One region of the Streptomyces desertarenae genome, then DNA from elsewhere that is predicted to be linked to it. Evidence: riboswitches for the same ligand, from Rfam matches in the RefSeq annotation. Region 1 holds a riboswitch; each other region holds the start of a gene.
The links. A riboswitch is a leader RNA that binds a small molecule or an ion and turns the genes downstream of it on or off. The one in region 1 is predicted to bind cyclic di-AMP.
Positions count from the first base shown of each region.

Region 2: another riboswitch for cyclic di-AMP. It lies ahead of ACFSJS_RS23555 (transglycosylase family protein); the one in region 1 lies ahead of ACFSJS_RS21350 (M23 family metallopeptidase).
Region 3: another riboswitch for cyclic di-AMP. It lies ahead of ACFSJS_RS08295 (transglycosylase family protein); the one in region 1 lies ahead of ACFSJS_RS21350 (M23 family metallopeptidase).

Region 1 is NZ_JBHUFU010000013.1:131,625-139,198, reverse strand. It holds gene ACFSJS_RS21365 (DNA gyrase/topoisomerase IV subunit A) at 1-2,431, opposite strand, end outside; gene ACFSJS_RS21360 (M16 family metallopeptidase) at 2,701-4,113, shown strand; gene ACFSJS_RS21355 (M16 family metallopeptidase) at 4,161-5,528, shown strand; cyclic di-AMP (ydaO/yuaA leader) riboswitch at 5,739-5,912, shown strand; gene ACFSJS_RS21350 (M23 family metallopeptidase) at 5,925-6,794, shown strand; gene ACFSJS_RS21345 (GntR family transcriptional regulator) at 6,958-7,574, shown strand, end outside.
Region 2 is NZ_JBHUFU010000017.1:40,315-47,888, reverse strand. It holds gene ACFSJS_RS23570 (5-(carboxyamino)imidazole ribonucleotide synthase) at 1-296, shown strand, start outside; gene purE (5-(carboxyamino)imidazole ribonucleotide mutase) at 293-844, shown strand; gene ACFSJS_RS23560 (dipeptidase) at 846-2,042, shown strand; cyclic di-AMP (ydaO/yuaA leader) riboswitch at 2,361-2,538, shown strand; gene ACFSJS_RS23555 (transglycosylase family protein) at 2,542-3,837, shown strand; gene ACFSJS_RS23550 (VOC family protein) at 4,007-4,390, opposite strand; gene ACFSJS_RS23545 (CGNR zinc finger domain-containing protein) at 4,512-5,078, shown strand; gene ACFSJS_RS23540 (UDP-glucose dehydrogenase family protein) at 5,092-6,432, opposite strand; gene ACFSJS_RS23535 (acyl-CoA dehydrogenase) at 6,603-7,574, shown strand, end outside.
Region 3 is NZ_JBHUFU010000004.1:56,056-63,629, forward strand. It holds gene ACFSJS_RS08290 (NADP-dependent isocitrate dehydrogenase) at 1-1,582, opposite strand, end outside; gene ACFSJS_RS08295 (transglycosylase family protein) at 1,780-2,826, opposite strand; cyclic di-AMP (ydaO/yuaA leader) riboswitch at 2,838-3,038, opposite strand; gene ACFSJS_RS08300 (ABC transporter ATP-binding protein) at 3,445-4,197, opposite strand; gene ACFSJS_RS08305 (ABC transporter ATP-binding protein) at 4,241-5,191, opposite strand; gene ACFSJS_RS08310 (thioesterase domain-containing protein) at 5,188-7,574, opposite strand, start outside.

The DNA of each region.
Region 1 (7,574 bases):
CCACCGAGACGGGCTTGGCCAGCGGAACCCCCGAGCCGTCACGGCGCGGGTCGGGCTCCGGCAGTTCGACGGGCGAGCCCTTGGCGTCCGCCGCCCGGGCGGGGGCGGCGCCGGCCCAGGCGAAGGTGAGGCAGTCCTCGCCCTTGAGGAAGCGCTGGCAGCGCACCCCGCCCGTGGCCCGGCCCTTGCGCGGGTACTGGTCGAACGGCGTCAGCTTGGCCGTGCCCGGCACGTCGACCAGGGCGCCGCGCGATCCCGCGACGGTGAACACCACCGCGTCGGAGGCCGGGTCGACGGCGGTGAAGGCGATCACCTTCGCGCCCTGGCCCAGCTTGATACCCGCCACGCCGCCCGCGGGACGGCCCTGCGGGCGCACCTGCCCGGCCGGGAAGCGCAGCAGCTGCGCCTCGTCGGTGACGAAGACCAGGTCCTCCTCACCGGTGCGCAGCTCCACCGCCCCCACCAGCCGGTCGCCCTCCTTGAGGCCGATGACCTCCAGCTCGTCCTTGTTGGCGGGGTAGTCGGGCACCACCCGCTTGACCACGCCCTGCTCGGTGCCGAGCGCCAGCCCCGGCGAGGACTCGTCCAGGGTGGTCAGGCAGAGGAGCTCCTCGCCCTCCCGCAGCGAGAGGAACTCCGTGTACTGCGCGCCGCCCGCCAGGTTCGGGGGGGAGCTCTCCGGCAGTTGCGGCAGGTCGACCACGGAGAGCCGCAGCAGCCGCCCGGTGGAGGTCACCGCTCCCACCTCGCCCCGGGTCGTGGCGGGCACGGCCGAGACGATCACGTCGTGCTTGCGGCGCCTGGTGCCGGTGTCCAGGGACTGGTCGCCGCCCGCGGTGCGGGCCAGCAGGCCCGTGGAGGACAGCAGCACCCGGCACGGGTCGTCCGCGACCTGGAGCGGGACGGCCGCCGCCGGGACGTCCGCCGAGGACAGCAGCTCGGTGCGGCGCGGGGTGCCGTACTTCCTGGCGACGGCCGCCAGTTCGGCGGAGACCAGCTTCCGCAGCTCGGCGTCGGACTCCAGGATGCGCGTCAGCTCCTCGATCTCGGTCTTGAGCCGGTCGCGCTCCTCCTCCAGCTCCAGCCGGTCGAACTTCGTCAGCCGGCGCAGCGGGGTGTCCAGGATGTACTGCGTCTGGACGTCGGAGAGCCCGAAGCGCTCGATCAGCCGCTCCTTGGCCTGCGCGGCGTTCTCGCTGGAGCGGATGAGGCGGATGACCTCGTCGATGTCGACCAGGGCCACCAGCAGGCCCTCGACCAGGTGGAGCCTGTCCCGCCGCTTGCCGCGCCGGAACTCGCTGCGCCGCCGGACCACCTCGAAGCGGTGGTCGACGTAGACCTCCAGCAGCTCCTTCAGCCCCAGCGTCAGGGGCTGCCCGTCGACCAGGGCCACGTTGTTGATGCCGAAGGACTCCTCCATCGGCGTCAGCTTGTAGAGCTGCTCCAGGACGGCCTCGGGGTTGAAGCCGTTCTTGATCTCGACGACCAGGCGCAGCCCGTGCTCGCGGTCGGTGAGGTCCTTGACGTCGGCGATGCCCTGGACCTTCTTGCCGTTGACCAGGTCCTTGATCTTGGAGATGACCTTCTCCGGACCGACGTTGAAGGGCAGCTCGGTGACGATCAGGCCCTTGCGCCGCGCGGTCACGTTCTCCACGGAGACCGTGGCGCGGATCTTGAAGGTGCCGCGCCCCTTGGCGTAGGCGTCCCTGATGCCCTCCAGGCCGACGATCCGGCCGCCGGTGGGCAGGTCGGGGCCCGGAACGAAGCGCATCAGCGTCTCCAGGTCCGCGCCGGGGTGCTTGATCAGGTGCCGCGCGGCGGCGATGACCTCGCCCAGGTTGTGCGGGGGCATGTTGGTGGCCATGCCGACCGCGATCCCCGAGGCGCCGTTGACCAGCAGGTTCGGATAGGCGGCGGGCAGCACGGCGGGTTCGGACTCGCTGCCGTCGTAGTTGGGCGCGAAGTCGACGGTGTCCTCGTCGATCGACTCCACCATCAGCCCGGCCGCGGGCGCGGAGCGGCACTCGGTGTACCGCATCGCCGCGGGCGGGTCGTCGTTGCCCAGGGACCCGAAGTTGCCGTGCCCGTCCACCAGCGGCAGCCGCATCGAGAAGGGCTGCGCCATGCGGACCAGCGCGTCGTAGATGGCGCTGTCGCCGTGCGGGTGGAGCTTGCCCATCACCTCGCCGACGACGCGCGCGCACTTGACGAACGGGCGCTCGGGCCGCAGCCCCATCTCGTGCATCTGGTACAGGATCCGCCGGTGCACCGGCTTGAGGCCGTCGCGCGCGTCGGGCAGGGCGCGCGAGTAGATCACCGAGTAGGCGTACTCCAGGAAGGAGCCCTGCATCTCGTCGACGACGTCGATGTCGAGGATGCGCTCCTCGAACTCTCCCCCCGGAGGCGGGGTCTTCGTGCTGCGGCGGGCCATCGCGGCTGCGACTCCTTCGGTGCTGCGGTCGGTACTTCGTTCGGTGCCCGGGCACTGCGGGTGCGCCGGTGCGGGCGTGCGCTGCGCACGCGCGCCCGTGCGAGGGGCGGCGAACGGACGGTGCCCATTGTGGACCTCGGCTCTGACAACCGGGTCCCCGCCCCGAACCGTACGGGAACTTCGCGCTTTGTCTGGTCGCTTGCATACAGTGACCACACACGCGTTGTGAGGACGCGGCCCGCGATCGCGACCGAAGGGACTCCCTGCCCATGGCTCACACGGCCTCGCCCCCGCCCACCGCGGGCGGCCTGACAGCGACCGAGCACCGGCTGGCCAACGGCCTGCGCGTGGTGCTCTCCGAGGACCACCAGACGCCGGTGGCCGCGGTGTGCCTGTGGTACGACGTCGGCTCGCGCCACGAGGTCGAGGGCCGCACCGGACTGGCGCACCTCTTCGAGCACCTGATGTTCCAGGGGTCGGCCCAGGTGAAGGGGAACGGCCACTTCGAGCTGGTGCAGGGCGCGGGCGGCTCGCTCAACGGCACCACCAGCTTCGAGCGCACCAACTACTTCGAGACGATGCCCGCCCACCAGCTGGAGCTGGCGCTGTGGCTGGAGGCCGACCGCATGGGGTCGCTGCTGGCCGCCCTGGACGAGGAGTCCATGGAGAACCAGCGCGACGTGGTGAAGAACGAGCGCCGCCAGCGGTACGACAACGTGCCCTACGGCACGGCCTTCGAGCGGCTGACGGCGATGGTCTACCCCGAGGGCCACCCGTACCACCACACCCCCATCGGCTCCATGGCGGACCTGGACGCGGCCACGCTGGAGGACGCCCGGGACTTCTTCCGCACCTACTACGCGCCGAACAACGCCGTGCTGGCGGTCGTCGGCGACATCGACCCGGAGCGGACGCTGGCCTGGGTCGAGAAGTACTTCGGGTCCATCCCCTCCCACGACGGCAAGCGCCCGCCGCGCGACGGCACCCTGCCGGACGTCATCGGCGAGGAGGTCCGGCAGGTCCTCCACGAGGAGGTGCCCTCCCGCGCCCTGATGGCCGCCTACCGGCTGCCGCACGACGGCACCCGGGAGGCCGACGCGGCCGACGTGGCGCTGACCGTGCTCGGCGGCGGCGAGTCCTCCCGCCTCCACAACCGCCTCGTCCGCCGCGACCGCACCGCCGTCACCGCGGGCTTCGGCATGCTGCGGCTGGCGGGCGCGCCCTCGATGGGCTGGCTGGACGTGAAGACCTCCGGCGACGCGGAGATCGCCGCCATCGAGGCGGCCGTCGACGAGGAGCTGGCCCGCTTCGCCGCGGAGGGGCCCACCGAGGAGGAGATGGAGCGCGCCCAGGCCCTGCTGGAGCGCGAGTGGCTGGACCGGCTGGCCACGGTCGGCGGCCGCGCCGACGAGCTGTGCCGCTACGCCGTCCTCTTCGGGGACCCCCAGCTCGCCCTGACCGCCGTGGAGCGCGTGCTCCAGGTCACCGCCGACGAGGTGCGCGAGGTGGCCGCCGCCCGGCTGCGCCCCGACAACCGCGCGGTGCTGGTCTACGAGCCGGTGCAGGGGACCGCGCCGGACACCGCCGCCGAGGTGGCCGACGGCGCCACCGTCTCCGACACCGCCTCCGCCCCGGAAGCCGCCGACACCGCCGCCCGCGACGACCAGGAGACCGCCCAGTGAGCGACGCCACCCAGCCCGCCGTCGGCCAGCCGGAGAACGGCGTCTCGATGGAGTTCCACCCCCGGCCCCGCGGCGGCGAGCCCCGGCCGTGGGCGTTCCCGGCGCCCGAGCGCGGCGAGCTGCCCAACGGGCTGACCGTGCTGAGCTGCCACCGCCCCGGTCAGAAGGTCGTCGCCGTCGAGGTCAACCTCGCGGCGCCGCTGGACGCCGAGCCCCGCCGGCAGGAGGGCGTGGCCTCGATCATGGCCCGGGCGCTGAGCGAGGGCACCGACCGGCACAGCGCCGAGGAGTTCGCCGCCGAGCTGGAGCGCTGCGGGGCCACCTTGGACGCGCACGCCGACCACCCCGGCCTGCGGGTCTCCCTGGAGGTCCCGGCCTCCCGGCTGACCAGGGCGCTCGGTCTGCTCACCGATGCGCTGCGCGCCCCGGCCTTCGCGGAGAGCGAGGTCGAGCGGCTGGTGCGCAACCGCCTGGACGAGATCCCGCACGAGCTGGCCAACCCCGCCCGCCGGGCGGCCATCGCCCTCTCCGCGGAGCTGTTCCCGTCCGACTCCCGGCTCTCCCGGCCCCGCCAGGGCGCCCAGGAGACGATCGAGCGCATCGACGCCGCCGCGGTGCGGGCCTTCTACGAGGCGCACGTGCGCCCGGCGACGGCCACGGCCGTGGTCGTGGGCGACTTCACGGGGATCGACCTGGACAAGACCCTCACCGACACCCTCGGCGAGTGGACGGGCACCCGGAGCGACACCCGCCCCATGCCGCCGATCACCGCGGACGACACCGGCCGGGTGGTCATCGTGGACCGGCCCGGAGCGGTGCAGACGCAGCTGCTCGTCGGCCGGGTCGGCCCGGACCGCCACGACCGCGTCTGGCCCGCCCAGGTGCTCGGCACCTACTGCCTGGGCGGCACCCTCACCTCCCGCCTGGACCGGGTGCTGCGCGAGGAGAAGGGCTACACCTACGGCGTGCGGGCCTACGCCCAGGTGCTGCGCTCCTCCCCGGAGGGCACCGGCGCGTCCCTGCTGGCCGTCAACGGCTCGGTGGCCACCGATGTGACCGGTCCCGCACTGGAGGACCTGTGGAGGGTGCTGCGCACCCTCGCGGAGGAGGGGCTCACCGACGCCGAGCGCGACACGGCGGTGCAGAACCTGGTGGGTGTCGCCCCGCTGCGCTACGAGACGGCCGCCGCCGTCGCGGGCACCCTGGCCGACCAGGTCGAGCAGCACCTGCCGGACGACTACCAGGCGCGGCTGTACGCCCGGCTCGCCGAGACGGGAACGGTGGAGGCCACGGCCGCGGTGGTGGCCGCCTTCCCGGCGGACCGCCTGGTGACGGTCCTGGTGGGAGACGCGTCACAGATCGCCGACCCGGTCCGGGAGCTGGGCATCGGAGAGGTGACCGTCGTCACGGACTAGCGGTTTCCGGCCGCCCTCGGCCGTTCCCAACGGCGAAGGCCCTTGGTGTGGTTGTCACACCAAGGGCCTTCGTTATGCCCGCTTTGGGGCCATTCAGGGGGAGGGGTCTGTGGCATGAGCTACAAACGCCCCGATTTGCTTGCTCGCTCAAATTTGTCCGTTTAGCGTCGATCTCGTTGCCCGTCAGAAGTGACCGCGGACCGCGGCCGACGGCAGCCATCGCCTAATCCCCGACACGGGGAGCCGGGGACCCACCCTTCCGCGAGGGACGCGGAAGGAGGCCCTCTTCCGAGGCACCTGGGGTGAATCGGGCCTGCCCGCCCGTAGGAGACCTTCCTGCTCCGAACCCGTCAGCTAACCCGGTAGGCGACACGGAAGGAAAGGAGCACGCCGCTCATGGCGTTCACCCGTGCCACCGCCCAGCTCGCCGAGAAGCTGAACGACAAGCTGACCCAGGCCACCGGGAAGCTCACCGAGGCCACCGAGGCCCTCACCGAGAAGCACCGCAACGCCGGCCGCGCCACCCGCACCCGCGTCGGCCTGGCCGGTGCCGCCGCCCTGGCCGCCACCGGTGTGGTCGGCGCCGTCGCCACCCCCGCGATCGCCGCTCCCGAGGGCGGTTCGAGCGCCTACGCCCTGGGGTTCGTCCAGGCCGCCGCCTCCGGCGACACCATCGCCGACGAGCTCAAGGCCCAGGCCCGGGCCCAGCAGCGCCTCGCCGACGCCGCGCGCCGGGCCGCCGAGGCCGAGAAGGCCGAGAAGGCCGAGGCGAAGAAGGCCGAGGAGGCCGCCGCCGAGCGCGCCGCGCACAAGGCCGCCGACGAGCGCGCCGAGCGCTCCGCCGAGCGCCGTGCGGCCGGCGGCTACGTCGACCCGGTCGCGGGCGTGGACACCACCACCACCTACAAGCAGGCCGGCTCCTCCTGGTCCTCCGGCAAGCACAGCGGCGTCGACTTCCCGGCTGCCACCGGCACCCCCGTGCGGTCCGTGGGCCCCGGCACCGTGGTGACCGTCGGCTGGGGCGGCGCATACGGCAACCAGATCGTCATCCGCCACGCCGACGGCAAGTACACCCAGTACGCCCACCTGTCGGCCACGAAGGTCTCGCCCGGCCAGAAGGTCGACGGCGGCCAGCGGATCGGCGCGGTCGGTTCGACCGGCAACAGCACCGGCCCGCACCTGCACTTCGAGGCCCGCAACGGCGCCTACTACGGCTCGGACTTCAACCCCATCTCCTACCTGGCCTCCAAGGGCGTCGACGTGTGACGCGCGCCTCGGGGCGGAAATCGGCCGCGCGGTCCCTTCCGGGGCCGCGCGGCCGCGTGTTTCGCGCCTCTTTCCGGCCGGGCATCGGAAATTCCGTGCGGGTGCAATACAGTTCCACCCTGCGGCACTTCGGGAAAACGGAGACGAGGTCGGAGGTCCTGCCATGCGCATTTCCGCGCACATGGTGTGCACTGCGGTCCGCGACGACATCGTCTCCGGGGTCTTCCCGCCCGGCGCGCGCCTGACCGAGGAACTCCTCGCCCGGCGCTACGGCGTCTCGCGCGTCCCGGTGCGCGAGGCCCTGCGGACCCTGGAGTCGGAGGGCTTTGTCACCTCGCGCCGCCACGCGGGAGCCTGCGTCGCCACCCCCACCGAGCGGGAGGCCGCCGACCTGCTCGACATCCGCGCCCTGCTGGAGCCGCTGGGCACCGCCCGGGCCGCCCGGCGCCGCACCGAGGCCCAGTTGAGGGTGTTGCGCGGACTGGTGCGATTGGGGCAGCAGCGCGCGGCGCGCGGCCAGTTCTCCGACCTCGGAGCGCTGGGGGACTGGTACCACGAGACCCTCGCCCAGGCCTCCGGAAGCCCCACCCTGGCCTCGCTGCTCACCCAGCTCCGCCGCAAGATCACCTGGGTCTACGCGGCCGAGCCGCCGGAGCGGGCGGTCGCCGTGTGGCGCGAGCACGGCGCCGTCGTCGACGCGGTCGCGCGCGGCGACGCGGAACGGGCGCACGCACTGGCCGGCGCACACGTGGAGCGCTCGATCGCCGTCCGCCGCGAGCA
Region 2 (7,574 bases), on a different contig from region 1:
CGTCCCAGTTCGCCAACCACCTGCGGGCCGTTTTGGACCTTCCCCTCGGCGACCCGCGCCCCCGCGCGCCGTGGACGGTGATGGCCAACGTGCTCGGCGGCGACTACCCCGACATGTACCAGGGGTACCTGCACTGCATGGCCCGCGACCCGCGGTTGAAGATCCACATGTACGGAAAGGACGTGAAGCCCGGCCGCAAGGTGGGCCACGTCACCACCTACGGCGACGATCTGGCGGACGTCCGCGAGCGCGCCGCCCACGCCGCCGCCTATCTGCGAGGGACCATCACCGAATGAGCAACGCCCCCAGCTCCGCCTCCGCCCCCGTCGTGGGCATCGTCATGGGCTCCGACTCCGACTGGCCCGTCATGGAGGCCGCGGCCGAGGCCCTGGACGAGTTCGAGGTCCCCTACGAGGTCGACGTGGTCTCCGCGCACCGGATGCCGCACGAGATGATCGACTACGGCGACCGCGCCGCCGGCCGCGGCCTGAAGGCGGTCATCGCGGGCGCGGGAGGGGCGGCCCACCTGCCGGGCATGCTCGCCTCCGTCACCCCGCTGCCGGTGATCGGCGTGCCGGTCCCGCTGCGCCACCTGGACGGGATGGACTCCCTGCTGTCCATCGTGCAGATGCCCGCCGGGGTGCCGGTCGCCACGGTCTCGGTCGGCGGCGCCCGCAACGCCGGGCTGCTCGCGGTCCGCATCCTGGCGGCCCACGACGAGGCGCTGCGGGAGCGGATGGAGGGCTTCCAGGCGGAGCTGCGGGAGCAGGCGCAGGACAAGGGCCGGCGGCTGCGGGCCAAGGTGGCCGCGGGCGGCGCGGGGTTCGGCTTCGGGAGCAAGTGAGGTGGCCCCCGCAGCGGAACTGCTGGAGCGGGCCCGGGAGTTGCTGGCCGTCCACCCCGTCGCCGACGGCCACAACGACCTGCCGTGGGCGCTGCGCGAGCAGGTCGCCTACGACCTGGACCGCCGGGACATCGGGGCCGACCAGTCGGCCCACCTGCACACCGACATCCCGCGGCTGCGCGCCGGCGGGGTGGGGGCGCAGTTCTGGTCCGTCTACGTGCGCACGGACCTGACCGGGGACGCCGCCGTCAGCGCCTGCCTGGAGCAGATCGACGTGGTGCGGCGGCTGGCCGACCGGTACCCGGACGACCTGCGGCTCGCCTTCACCGCCGACGACATGGAGGCGGCGCGGGCCGAGGGCCGCATCGCCTCGCTGATGGGCGCCGAGGGCGGCCACTCGATCAACAACTCCCTGGCCACGCTGCGCGCCCTGTACCGGCTGGGCGTGCGCTACATGACGCTCACCCACAACGACACCATCGACTGGGCGGACTCGGCCACCGACGCCCCCCGCCACGGCGGGCTGACCCGCTTCGGCGAGGAGGTCGTGCGGGAGATGAACCGGCTGGGGATGCTGGTGGACCTCTCCCACACGGCACCGGCCACCATGCGCGACGCGCTGCGGGTCTCCACGGCGCCCGTGCTCTTCTCGCACTCCTCGGCCCGCGCCGTGTGCGACCACCCGCGCAACGTCCCCGACGACGTGCTGGAGGCCCTCGCGGCCAACGGCGGTGTGGCGATGGTCACGTTCGTGCCCAAGTTCGTCCTGCCGGAGGCCGTCGCCTGGACCGCGGCAGCCGACGAGAACATGCGCGCCCACGGCCTGCACCCGCTGGACGGCACCGAGCGGGGGCTCGCGGTCCAGCGCGCCTTCGAGGAGGCCAACCCGCGCCCCGAGGCCACGGCCGCCACGGTCGCCGACCACCTGGACCACATGCGCGAGGTCGCCGGCATCGACCACGTCGGCATCGGCGGCGACTTCGACGGAACGGCCTTCACCCCGTCCGATCTGAGTGATGTGTCCGGATATCCCCATCTGGTGGCGGAGTTGCTCGACCGCCACTGGTCCGAGGCCGACCTCGCCAGGCTCACCTGGAAGAACGCGGTACGGGTGCTCCGCGACGCCGAGGACGTCGCCCGCGGCGAACAGGGCCGCCGCGGCCCGTCCACCGCCACCCTCGAGCAGCTCGACGGCTGAGACGGAGGCCGTCTCGTGATGCACTTCACGGGGCGGCTTTCCCGTTCCGTCGCTCTGCGTGCGGGTCGAGGTGCGTTCGCGTCATCGATCCTGTTCAGGGGCGTGCGTGACGGAGCGCCGGAAGCGGAGAAAAGCACTCAGCGGCACGGTGGCGTCGCGGTGGGTGACGGACCGGCGATCATCAAAGCATCCGAAACGGACGTCATGTGACCCATCGGCTTGTTGCGGCGGAAACGATGTGTTTACCGTTCTGGCCGCGCCGTACGAATGTGCGGCGGCCCGCTGTCGAACGCCGAATCCTGTCAACGGCGGCGGGCTGGACCATCCACACCACCCGATGACAGGAGCGGGGGACCCAAGGTAAGTCGCCGTCCCGGATCCGTGCGGGACGGCTTGGGGTGAAGCCATGCCGCGGCCCAGCGCCGCGGCCGCACATGGCCGGGCAACTCCAGCCCGAACCCGACAGCTCACCTCGCAGGCGTAGGAGAGGAGCACACCTATGTCCGCACGCGGACGTCACCGTCGTATCCGTAACAGCCGCCTCACCCGCCTGTCCCTGGCCATCTCCGTGGGCGGCGCCGGCATGGCCCTTCCCCTGGTCGCCGCCGGCGGAGCCAACGCCGCCTCCGTCGACACCTGGGAGAAGGTCGCCCAGTGCGAGAGCACGGGCAACTGGAGCATCAACACCGGCAACGGCTTCTACGGCGGCCTGCAGTTCACGCAGAGCACCTGGGCCGCCTTCGGCGGCACCGAGTACGCGCCGCGTGCCGACCTCGCCACCAAGGACCAGCAGATAGCCATCGCCGAGAAGGTGCTGGCGGGCCAGGGCCCGGGCGCCTGGCCGGTCTGCTCGGTCAAGGCCGGCCTGACCAAGGGCGGTCCGGCCCCCGCCGTCTCCCCCGACGGCGAGAGCAACCCGACCGAGCAGCGCGAGCAGGCCGCGCCGCAGCGCGCGGACCGCGGTGAGCGCGCCGAGAAGGCCGAGCCCAAGGCCGAGAAGGCCGAGAAGGCTGAGAAGGCTGAGAAGAAGGCCGCGCCGAAGCCGGCGGACCGGGGCGCCTCCTACGAGGTCGTCAGCGGCGACACCCTCTTCAAGATCGCTGCCGCTCAGGACGTCGACGGCGGCTGGCAGCGGATCTACGAGGACAACCGCCAGGTCATCGGCGGCGACCCCGACCTGATCTTCCCGGGCCAGGAGCTGACCCTGGGCGGCGCCGCCACCCAGAAGAAGGCCGCCGCCAAGCCCGAGCAGGCCCCGAAGGCCGAGCCCGAGGCCGAGCAGGCCCCGAAGGCCGAGCCCAAGGCCGAGAAGAAGGCCGAGGCCCCGGCCCAGCAGTCGGCCGAGCGCGCCGACCGCTCCGACCGGAGCGACAGCGGTTCCACCGGCGTCTCCACCGGCTACACCGCCCCGGTGAACGCCGCCCCGTCCGGCTCCTACAAGGCTGCCGGCGCCCGCTGGTCCAACGGCCACACCGGCGAGGACTTCCCCGCCGCCACCGGCACCCCGGTCAAGGCCGTCACCAGCGGCACCGTGGTCTCCGCCGGCTGGGGCGGTGCGTACGGCAACCAGGTCGTCATCCGTCACGACGACGGCCGCTACAGCCAGTACGGCCACCTGTCCTCGATCTCCGTCGGCGCCGGCCAGCGGGTCGGTGTCGGCCAGCAGATCGGCGCGGTCGGCTCCACCGGCAACAGCACCGGTCCGCACCTGCACTTCGAGGTGCGCACCGCTCCCGGCTACGGCTCCGACATCAACCCGCTGGCCTACCTGCGGGCCCACGGCGTCAACATCTGAGCCGGACCGGACCGTCGCAGCACCGCCCGGCCCGCGGCACCGCGGGCCGGGCGGCCCCCTTCCCGGGGCAGCGAGAGGCGGGTGGGGCGTCCGGTGCCCACGGGTACCGGACGCCCCACCCGCCTCGTCCCGTCTCCGGGCTCCGCTCCCGCCCGGGCTCCTGCGGGGGTCAGCCGGTGCAGAGGCAGAAGGGGTGGCCCGCCGGGTCCCGGTAGACCCGGAAGTCACGCCGGCCGCCGTCGTCGCCCTCCAGGAGTTCCGCCCCGAGCTCCAGCACCTCGCGCTCGGCCGCGTCCAGCTCCTCCCTCGGCACGTAGAGGTCGAGGTGGAACTGCTGGGAGCGCTCCGCGCTCGGCCACCGCGGCGGCACGTGGCCCTCGGCCTCCTGGAACGCCAGCGTCCGGCCCGCCAGGGTGCCCGAGTCGAACGTCACCTCCACCCAGCGGCCCTCGCCCTCCACCCGTCCGCCCAGCATCCGGGCGTAGAAGTCGGCGAGCTTCCCGGGCTCCGGGCAGTCCAGTACGACGACGGACCGGAGCGTGTTGATGGCCATGGTGCTCTCCCTCTGCCTGCGGTTTCCGAAGCCCGTTACCTCTTCATGGGGTCAGCCGGTAACGAGTTACCTCATGATGGCTTCCTTTCGGTAACGCGACAAGACCGGTAGCGTGGTCGGCGTGGAAGAGTCCGACGACCGGGATCCCACGCCGCCGGGACTCCGCCTGGTGCGGGACCTGATCAACACCCTGGACGTGGAGACGGGTGCCGACGCGCTCGCCGCCGCGGACGGCCTCGCCGTCTTCGCGCACGACCACGGGTTGACCGGACGGTTCACGGCCAAACAGGACCGTGCGGACGTCATCCGGTTGCGCGAGGGGCTGCGCGCCGCCTGCCTGGCCCACACCGGCGCGCCCGTGCCCGCGGAACGGCTGGCCGAACTGGACGCGCTGCTGCGCAGGGCCCCCCTCACGCTCGCCCTCGACCGGGACGGGGCGGCGTCCCTCGCCCCCGCCGAGGGGCTCGCCGGCGCCCTCGTCCTCACCGCCCGGGTCGCGGCCGCCGTCGCCGCCGCGGCCTTCGACGGCACCTGGCGGCGGCTGAAGGTCTGCGAGGCCCACGACTGCCGGTGGGCCTACTACGACCGCAGCCCGGCCGGCCGCAGGCGCTGGTGCACCATGGCCGTCTGCGGCAGCCGGGCGAAGATGCGGACCTACCGCGCGCGGCGGGCCTCCGGCGCGGCCTGAAGCCCCGCGGGGCCTACGCCGTCGGACGCCCCAGCGCCCGGAAGAACCAGCCCGCCTTGCGCCACAGCGCCGGGTCCAGGGTGTTGCGGCCGTCCAGGATGCGCCGCTGCGCCACGGCCTCGCCCAGCACCTGCGGGTCCAGCTCCCGGAACTCCCGCCACTCCGTCAGGTGGAGCACCACGTCCGCCCCGCGCACCGCCTCCAGCGCGCTGTCGGCGTACGCCAGGGTGGGGAAGATCCGGCGGGCGTTCTCCATCCCCTTCGGGTCGTACACCGTCACCTGGCCGCCCTGGAGGTGGATCTGCCCCGCCACGTTCAGCGCCGGCGAGTCGCGCACGTCGTCGGAGTCCGGCTTGAACGTCGCGCCCAGCACCGCCACCCGCTGCCCCAGGAACGCGCCCCCGACCGTCTCGCGGGCCAGGTCCACCATGTGGGAGCGGCGGCGCATGTTGATCGAGTCGACCTCCCGCAGGAAGGTGAGCGCCTGGTCCGCGCCCAGCTCGCCGGCCCGCGCCATGAACGCCCGGATGTCCTTGGGCAGGCAGCCGCCGCCGAAACCGATCCCGGCGCGCAGGAACTTCCGCCCGATCCGGTCGTCGTGACCGATCGCCTCGGCCAGCTTCACCACGTCGCCCCCGGCCGCCTCGCACACCTCGGCCATGGCGTTGATGAACGAGATCTTGGTCGCCAGGAAGGAGTTCGCCGCCGTCTTCACCAGCTCGGCCGTCGGGAAGTCCGTCACCACGAACGGCGTCCCCTCCGCGACCGGCTTCGCGTACACCTCGCGCAGCAGCTCCTCCGCGCGCTCCGAGCGCACCCCCACCACGATCCGGTCCGGGTGCAGGGTGTCCTCGACGGCGAAGCCCTCGCGCAGGAACTCCGGGTTCCACGCCAGCTCGGCCGCCTCGCCCGCCGGAGCCAGCTCCGCCAGCCGCCGCGCCAGCCGGTCCGCGCTGCCCACCGGCACCGTCGACTTGCCGACCACCAGCGCCGGGCGCGCCAGGTGCGGGGCCAGCGAGTCGACCGCGCCGTCCACGTAGGACATGTCGCAGGCGTACTCGCCCTGCTTCTGCGGGGTGTTCACACAGACGAAGTGGACGTCGCCGAACGCTCCCACCTCCTCCCAGGAGGTGGTGAAGCGCAGCCGCCCCGTCGAGCCCGCCACCCCGGCGACGTGGCGGCGCAGCAGCTCCTCCAGCCCCGGCTCGTACATCGGGGCCCGCCCCCGGGCCAGCGCCTCGACCTTCTCGGGCACCGCGTCCAGGCCCAGCACCTCGAACCCCAGCTCGGCCATGGCGGCGGCGTGCGTCGCGCCGAGGTAGCCGGTGCCGATCACGGTGATCCTGAGGGCCATGGAGTGCTCCTGTGCTGCGGGCGGGGTGCTGTCCGCGAGCATATCCGGACACCGCCGCCCACTCCCGGCCGCCGGTGTCGGCAAACTCATGTACCCGCGGACGGGCCCGGCCACTAGAATTGTGTTACTTAACGGTAGTTAGCAGCAGCGCACCCAGGGAGTGAGACACCGTGGCGGGATCGACCGACTTCGACCTCTACCGGCCGTCCGAGGAGCACGAGATGCTCCGCGAATCGGTGCGCTCGCTCGCCGAGGCGAAGATCGCGCCCTTCGCCGCCGACGTCGACGAGCAGGGCCGCTTCCCCCAGGAGGCGCTGGACGCCCTGGTCGCCAACGACCTGCACGCCGTCCACGTGCCCGAGACCTACGGCGGCGCCGGAGCCGACGCGCTGGCCACCGTCATCGTGATCGAGGAGGTCGCCCGGGTGTGCGCCTCGTCCTCCCTGATCCCGGCCGTCAACAAGCTCGGCTCCCTCCCGGTGGTCCTCTCCGGCTCCGAGGAGCTCAAGCGCAAGTACCTCGGCCCGCTCGCCAAGGGCGACGCGATGTTCTCCTACTGCCTGTCCGAGCCCGAGGCCGGCTCGGACGCCGCCGGCATGAAGACCCGCGCGGTGCGCGACGGCGACCACTGGGTGCTCAACGGCGTCAAGCGCTGGATCACCAACGCCGGTGTCAGCGAGTACTACACGGTGATGGCCGTCACCGACCCCGCCAAGCGCTCCAAGGGCATCTCCGCCTTCGTGGTGGAGAAGGGCGACGAGGGCGTCTCCTTCGGCGCCCCGGAGAAGAAGCTCGGCATCAAGGGCTCCCCGACCCGCGAGGTCTACCTCGACAACGTCCGCATCCCCGCCGACCGCATGATCGGCGAGGAGGGCACCGGCTTCGCCACCGCCATGAAGACCCTGGACCACACCCGCATCACCATCGCGGCCCAGGCCATCGGCATCGCCCAGGGGGCGCTGGACTACGCCAAGGGCTACGTCACCGAGCGCAAGCAGTTCGGCAAGCCGATCGGCGACTTCCAGGGCGTCCAGTTCATGCTCGCGGACATGGCGATGAAGCTGGAGGCCGCGCGCCAGCTCACCTACTCCGCCGCCGCCCGCTCCGAGCGCGTCACCCTCGGTGCCGACGGCAGGTCCGAG
Region 3 (7,574 bases), on a different contig from region 1:
CCAGGGAGAACTTGATGGCGTCCACCGGCGCCATGATCTCGATCCGGAGGCCCTCGGTGTCGTGCTCGGGCAGGTAGGCCCGGACCTTCTCGATCAGCTTGGCGTCGTGGGCGCGGCCCTCGTCCAGCCAGAACACGGCCGGGTCGCCGGTGGCGCGGGCGCGGGTGACGGCGAGCTTGACCCAGTCGCGGATCGGGGCGTCCTTGGTCTGGCACATGCGGAAGATGTCGCCGGCGCCGACCGTCTGCTCCAGGACGACGTTCCCCTCGTCGTCGGTGACCCGCACCGTGCCGGTGGTGGGGATCTCGAAGGTCTTGTCGTGGCTGCCGTACTCCTCGGCCTTCTGGGCCATCAGACCGACGTTGGGCACCGAGCCCATGGTGGCCGGGTCGAAGGCGCCGTTGGCGCGGCAGTCCTCGATGACGGCCTGGTAGATGCCGGCGTAGGAGCTGTCGGGCAGGACGGCGAGGGTGTCGGCCTCCTGGCCGTCGGGGCCCCACATGTGGCCGGAGGTGCGGATCATCGCCGGCATGGAGGCGTCGACGATGACGTCGCTGGGGACGTGCAGGTTGGTGATGCCGCGGTCGGAGTCGACCATGGCCAGGTCCGGGCCCTCGTTCAGCTCGGCCTCGAAGGACTCCTTGATCTTCGCGCCCTCGGGCAGCGCCTCCAGGCCCTTGAAGATGGTGCCCAGGCCGTCGTTGGGGCTCAGGCCGGCCGCGGCGAGGGTCTCGCCGTACTCGGCGAACGTCTTCGGGAAGAAGGCGCGCACCACGTGGCCGAAGATGATCGGGTCGGAGACCTTCATCATGGTGGCCTTCAGGTGCACGGAGAACAGCACGCCCTCGGCCTTGGCGCGCTCGACCTGCTTCTTCAGGAACTCGCGCAGGGCCGCGACGCGCATGACGGCGGCGTCGACGACCTCACCGGCCAGGACGGGCACGGACTCGCGCAGGACGGTGGTGCTGCCGTCGTCGCCGACCAGCTCGATGCGCAGCGAGCCGTCCTTGCCGACGACCGCGGACTTCTCGGTGGAGCGGAAGTCGTCGACGCCCATGGTCGCGACGTTCGTCTTGGAGTCGGGGGTCCAGGCGCCCATGCGGTGCGGGTGGGCCTTGGCGTAGTTCTTCACCGAGGCGGGGGCGCGGCGGTCGGAGTTGCCCTCGCGCAGCACCGGGTTGACGGCGCTGCCCTTGACCTTGTCGTAGCGGGCGCGGATCTCGCGCTCCTCGTCGGTCCTGGGGTCGTCCGGGTAGTCCGGCAGGGCGTACCCCTGCTCCTGCAGTTCGGCGATCGCGGCCTTCAGCTGCGGGATCGAGGCCGAGATGTTGGGCAGCTTGATGATGTTCGCGCCGGGGGTCCTGGCCAGCTCGCCGAGTTCGGAGAGCGCGTCACCGATCCGCTGCTCCTCCTTGAGGTACTCGGGGAAGAGCGCGATGATCCGGCCCGCCAGGGAGATGTCACGGCTCTCCACGGCGACACCGGCCTTGGAGGCGTAGGCCTCGATCACCGGCAGGAACGAATAGGTCGCCAGGGCCGGGGCCTCGTCGGTGTGTGTGTAGATGATGGTCGAGTCAGTCACCGTGTGCTCCGCTCCACGTCTGCAACATTGCTCGACATCAAGATATCCCGTGACCGGCCCTCCCTCTAAGGGACCCTGCCCCTCCGGCCCCTCCGGGGCGCCCGGCGGGCCCGCCCCGCGGCCGGGACGGCCGCGGCCGCCCGGCGCCGCCCCGTGCGGGAGGGCGGCACCGGGCGGCCGGGACCGGTCGGTGCGGATCAGTACGGGCCGTTGACGTTGTCAATCGAGCCGTAGCGGTCGGCCGCGTAGTTGCAGGCCGCCACGATGTTGGCCACCGGGTCGTACTGGCTGTCGGCCGTGCCCGCGACGTGGTAGGCGTCGAAGGTCGGCTTGATGACCTGGAGCAGGCCGATGGAGGGGGTGCCGCGCTGGGCGTTGATGTCCCAGTTGTTGACCGCGTTCGGGTTGCCGCCCGACTCCCTCATGATGTTGCGGTGGATCCCCTCGTAGGTGCCGGGGATGCCGTTGGCCCGCATGATGGCCAGGGCCTCGCGGATCCAGCCGTCCAGGTTGTCCGGGTAGCTCTCGGCGGGCTGCTGCGCGGTCTGCCGGGCGTCGGGGCCCGCCTGCGCGCGCTGCGAGCGGTCGGCGCGGTCGGCACCGGTCCGGTCCGTCCGCAGGGTGAGCTCCTGACCGGGGAGGATCAGGTGCGGGTCGGCGCCCACGGTCTCCCGGTTGGCCTCGTAGACGGCCTCCCAGCCGCCCTCGACGCCGTGGTCGGTGGCGATCCCGTGGAGGGTGTCGCCGCTGACGACGGTGTAGGAGTCCGCGGCTGCGGTCTTCCCCTTCCCGCCGCTCTTCCCGGCCGGGGCGGCGGAGCCCGTCTGCGGGGCGGGGTCGTTGCCGGGCGTGCTGCCGTCCCGGCCGAGTCCGGCCGCGGGGCCGCAGGTGGGCCAGGCCCCCGGGCCCTGGAGTTCGAGCAGCTTCTCGGCGGCGGCGATCTGCTGCTCCTTGGTGGCCAGGTCGGCGCGCTGGGCGTACCGGGTGCCGCCGGCGGCCTCCCAGCTGGACTGCGAGAACTGCAGCCCGCCGTAGTAGCCGTTCCCGGTGTTGACGGACCAGTTGCCGCTGCTCTCGCACTCGGCGACCTTCTCCCACACGGAGACGGAGGCCGCGTTGGCGCTCCCCGCGGCGACCACCGGAGCCGCGATTCCCGCGCCGCCGGCCGCGGCGACCAGGGAGATGCGGGAGAGTTGACGGGTTATCAGGGGCTTGCGCGGACGGCGGTGGCGACCACGAGACATGGGTGTGAGTCCTCTCCCACGCCTGCGAGGTTAGCTGTCGGATTCGGGCCGGAGCAGCCCGGCCTCTCCCCGGTGCCCAAGGGCACCCGGAGACAAGGCTTCACCCCGAGCCGGACCGCCGGAAAACGCGCGGTCACGGCACTTACTCGGTTTCCCCGCTCCTGCCGCGGTCGACTGCGCTCCCTCCACCGGCCGGGCGGCAGGATTCGGCGTCCCGGCGGTGGAACCCCCGCGATGCAGCGGAGGCGAGGACACATAAACACAACCGATTCACGGAGACAAGGGACGGAAAAGCCGCGGTCCGCGAATGTGTCACCGAGCCGTGGATTTCGACCGCGGTGCGCACAGGATCTTCACCGGGGCGCGGCACCCCGGAGGAATCGAAAGGCGGTCAGATACCCGCTCACGGCGGACAGTCCGAAGGGAGGGAATATCGATCTTCCATTCCGGGAAGGCGGAGGAGGCCGCATGTGTGACTCCCGGCACACCTTCGGCGGCCGCTCGCTCATATCGCCCCATTGCGCGCCTATCGGTTCTATCTCCCAGGCGGGAGAAAACAGCCCGATTCACTGGATTACCGCCCCGCCGCCCCGGTGTCCGGCGGGCCCGGGACCGTCCTCACCGCTGCCCGGCCCCCTCCGCCTCCCCGGCCAGCAGGCCGTCCCGCAGCTCGAACACCCGGTCCGCGCGCTCCAGCAGGTCCTCGTCGTGCGTGGTCACCAGGGCGGTGGCGCCCTCGTCCTCCACCGCGGCGCGCAGCAGGTCCGTCACCACCCGGCGGGTCTCCGCGTCCAGCTGGCTCGTCGGCTCGTCCGCGATCAGCAGCGCCGGGCGATTCGCCAGCGCCCGGGCGATCGCCACCCGCTGCTGCTGGCCGCCGGAGAGTTCCCCGGGCCGCTGGGCGGCGTGCTCGGCCAGTCCGACCAGGGAGAGCAGGTGCCCCACCCTCTCCTCGCGCTCGCGCCAGGGGGTGCGGAGCAGCCTCAGCGGGACGCCCACGTTCTCCGCCGCGGTCAGAACGGGGACCAGCCCGAAGTTCTGGAAGACGAACCCGATCCGCTCGCGCCGGAGCCGCAGCAGCCGCTTCTCACCGGCCCGGGACAGGTCGGTGCCGTCCACCACGACCTGCCCGCCGTCGGGCCGGTCCAGGCCGCCGACCAGGTTCAGCAGCGTCGTCTTCCCCACGCCCGAGGGCCCGCGGACGGCCACCAGCTCGCCCCGCGGCACCTCCAGGTCCACCCCGCGCAGGGCGTGCACGGCGGCCGGTCCGCCGCCGTAGGTGCGCACCAGGCCCCGTACGGTGACCATCGCCTCCGGTCCCGTCCGCTCCCGCTCGCCCCGTGCGGGCGTCCCGGCGCTGCTCACGGGCATGTCGTCCTCCGCCTCCGCGGTCGTCGGTCTGCGCTTCGCCGGCCTACCCGGCATGGGAGTCGTCCCGGTGGACGGTGATGTGGTCCGGCTGCAGGGCGACGCGGGCCCGGTTGCGGATCGCCAGCTTCTCGGCGAACCCGGCCGGCAACTGGAGACGGCCCGCCCGGTCGACCGTGACGTACTCCTGGGCCACCACGACCTCGGTGCCGTGCTCGTCGACCGCCGCCCGGCGCAGCACCTCCGAGGAGGTCCGCCCGTCGCGGATGGCGACGGTGCGGCGGACGGCCGAGGCGACCGACGCGTCGTGCGTGACGATCAGGACGGTGGTGCCCAGCTCCTCGTTGACCGTGCGCATGGCCGCGAGGATCTCGTCCGCCGACCGCGAGTCCAGCTCGCCGGTCGGCTCGTCGGCCAGCAGCAGGGCCGGGGAGTTGGCCAGCGCCACGGCGATGGCCACGCGCTGCTGCTCACCGCCGGACATCCGCTCCGGCCGGCGATCGTGGCAGTGGCCGACGCCGAGCAGCTCCAGCAGCTCCCGGACCCGTCCGGCCCGCTGCCGCCGCGGCACCCGGTCACGGGCCAGCTGCATGGGCAGGCAGACGTTCTGCGCGGCCGTCAGGTAGGGCAGCAGGTTGCGCGCCGCCTGCTGCCAGACGAACCCCACCACCTCGCGCCGGTAGCGCAACCGGGCGGCCGCGTCCATCGCCACCAGGTCGAACCCGGCGACCTCGGCGGCCCCCGCCGAGGGCGTGTCCAGTCCGGCCAGGATGTTCAGCAGGGTGGACTTGCCGCTGCCGGAGGCCCCGACGAGAGCGGTCAGCTCCCCCGGCCCGACGACCAGGTCGAGGCCCTGGAGCGCCTGCACCTCGACGCCGTCCGCCGTGAAGATGCGCACCAGCCGGTCGCAGACGACCAGCGCCTCCCGCCCGGGCCGGGCCCCGCCGCGGGACCGCGCCGCCGTCCCGTCCGCCGCGGCCGCCGTCGGTCCGCTCATTCCCGCTCCCCCGTCCTCAAGCGTTCTGCCTCCTCACGCACGCCGCCCGTCCCGGCCTGCACGGCCGCGACCACGCAGGTCAGGGCGAGCAGCAGCAGCGACGGCCACACCAGCGACCCCGCGTCGGGCACCAGCGCCGCCCGCACGGTCTCCTCGCCGGCGGCACGCACCTGCGCGGTGAAGGCCAGCGGCGTCAGGTCCACACCGGGCCGCAGCAGCGCCACGGTCGCCGGCGCCGCCACCGCCCCGCCCACCACCCCGAGCACCGCCAGGGGCAGCGTCTCGGCCCACACCAGGGCGCGGCCCTGGCCCCGGCTCGCCCCCATCGCCCGCAGCCGGGCCAGGAGCGTCCGGCGCCCGGGGGCCGACTGCAGCAGCCACAGCAGCAGCGCCAGCGCACCGTAGCCGATGCCCGCGGCCACCGCCGCCGCGTGCACCAGCCGGGTGCCGTCCTGCAGCGGACCGGACTCGTAACCGGCCTCCCGCTCCGCGCGCACGGTCACCGTCACGTCCTCCCCCTCCTCCCCGGCCGCGGCCCGCAGGGCGCGGCCGTCCAGCCCGGTACCGCTCACCAGCACCGTGGTGGGGCGCAGCGCGTGGCTGCCGCGCCGGTCGGGGTGCGCCCCGGCGAAGGCGGCGGACGACACCACCGCGAACTCCCCGGTGACGGCGGGGGTGCGGCCGCGGACGGCGACGGCCCGGACGGGCGTGTCGCCGACGACGGCGTCGACCTCCGCCTCCCCGCCCTCGCCCAGGGCCTCCGCCAGGCCGGGCGAGACGACCGCGGGCACCGCTGCGCCCTCCCCGCCGGCCCGGCCCAGCTCCCCGGCCGGGAACGGCCCGTCGCCGTCGAGCCCGGTGCGGGCGGTCAGACGCGCGTAGGTCTCCGGGTCCACGGCGACCAGCGCGAAGGGGGCGGCCCGGACGCCCTTCAGGCTCCGGCCGTTCTCGATCCGCACGGCACTGGTGCCGCTCACCCCCTCGACGCGGCGGAGGCGTTCCTCCAGGTCCTCGGGGAAGACGCCGGGAACCTCCACGCGGGCGTCGGCGCCCACCTCGGCCAGCGCGGCGTGGGCCCTGCCCGCGGTGACGCCGGCCAGCACCGAGCCGCCGAAGGCCGACACCGTCAGGGCCACCACCATCGCCAGCAGGGGCAGCACCGAGGCGGCCGGGGCGCGGCCCAGGCGCGCCAGGGCCAGCGGCAGGACCAGTCCCCGGAGCCGGGCCGCCGGGCGGGCCGACAGGCGCAGCGGCAGCGGATAGACCCGCAGCAGCACCACCGCGGCCACCACCGCCGGCAGCACCGGGGCGGCGGCGGTCAGCGGATCGACGGCCGTCCCGGCACCCGGTCCGGCGCCGGTGCCGCGCCGTACGGCGACCAGCCCGCCCGACGCCAGGGCGACGACGGTGAGTTCCGCGACCGTGCGGCGGCGGGAGGGGCGGGCGGCGGCCACGTCGCCGCGCACCGGCGGGCCCGGTCTGCGGTGGGCCGCCACGGCGAGCAGGGGCAGCGTCAGGCAGGCCGCCAGGGCCACCGCCGCGCCCATCGCCAGGGACGCCGCGACCCCGGGCGCGGGCACCCACAGCAAGGCGGCCGCGGTGCCCGCCGCGGCGGCGGGGACCGCGACGGCCGAGGTCTCCCCCAGCAGCCGGAGCCCGATCCCGGGCAGGCTCCCGCCGCGGGCCCTCAGCAGCTCCAGCTCCGGGCGGCGGGCGGTGACGGTGAGGACGCCGGCCAGCACCAGCACGACCGCGGCGGCCGTCCCGACGCCGACGACCGCGGTCGTCACCAGGGCCCGGGAGGTGGCGCGCTCCTGCTCGAACGCCTCCAGCAGCCCGGCCGGGCCGTCGGCGTCCACGTCCGGGTCGGGCAGCGGGGAGCGGTCCCTCAGCCGGGCCTCGTCCGCGCCCGAGGAGAGCGAGACCAGCGCCGCGAGCAGGGCGGAGGCGTTCGCGGCCGTCACGTCCCCGACGCGCAGCGGATGGTGCCCGTAGATCGCGGCCCCGCCGTCGCAGCGCAGCAGCACCTCGCGCGCGCCGCTGTCGATCAGCGCGGTGAAGTGCCAGTACTCCAGCGGGGGCGGCATCTTGGTGGGCACGGCGCGCAGGCTGGGCTCCAGCAGGTCGGTCTCGATCCTCCAGTGGGCGGAGTCCGGGTCGCGGGGGGCGGCGACGCCGCTGACGCGCACCGTCACCGGGGTGCCGGTGACGTCGGGGAAGACGACGGTGGAGCCCGTCTTGAGGTTCATGGTCTTTGCGGTGCGCTCGGTGACCACGGCCTCGACGGTGTCCTCGCGCACCGTGGGCGAGGGCATCCGGCCGGAGACCAGCCGCAGGTGCCTCTCCGCCTGCAGCGGCGCGGTGTGGAGGGTCAGCTGGGGGT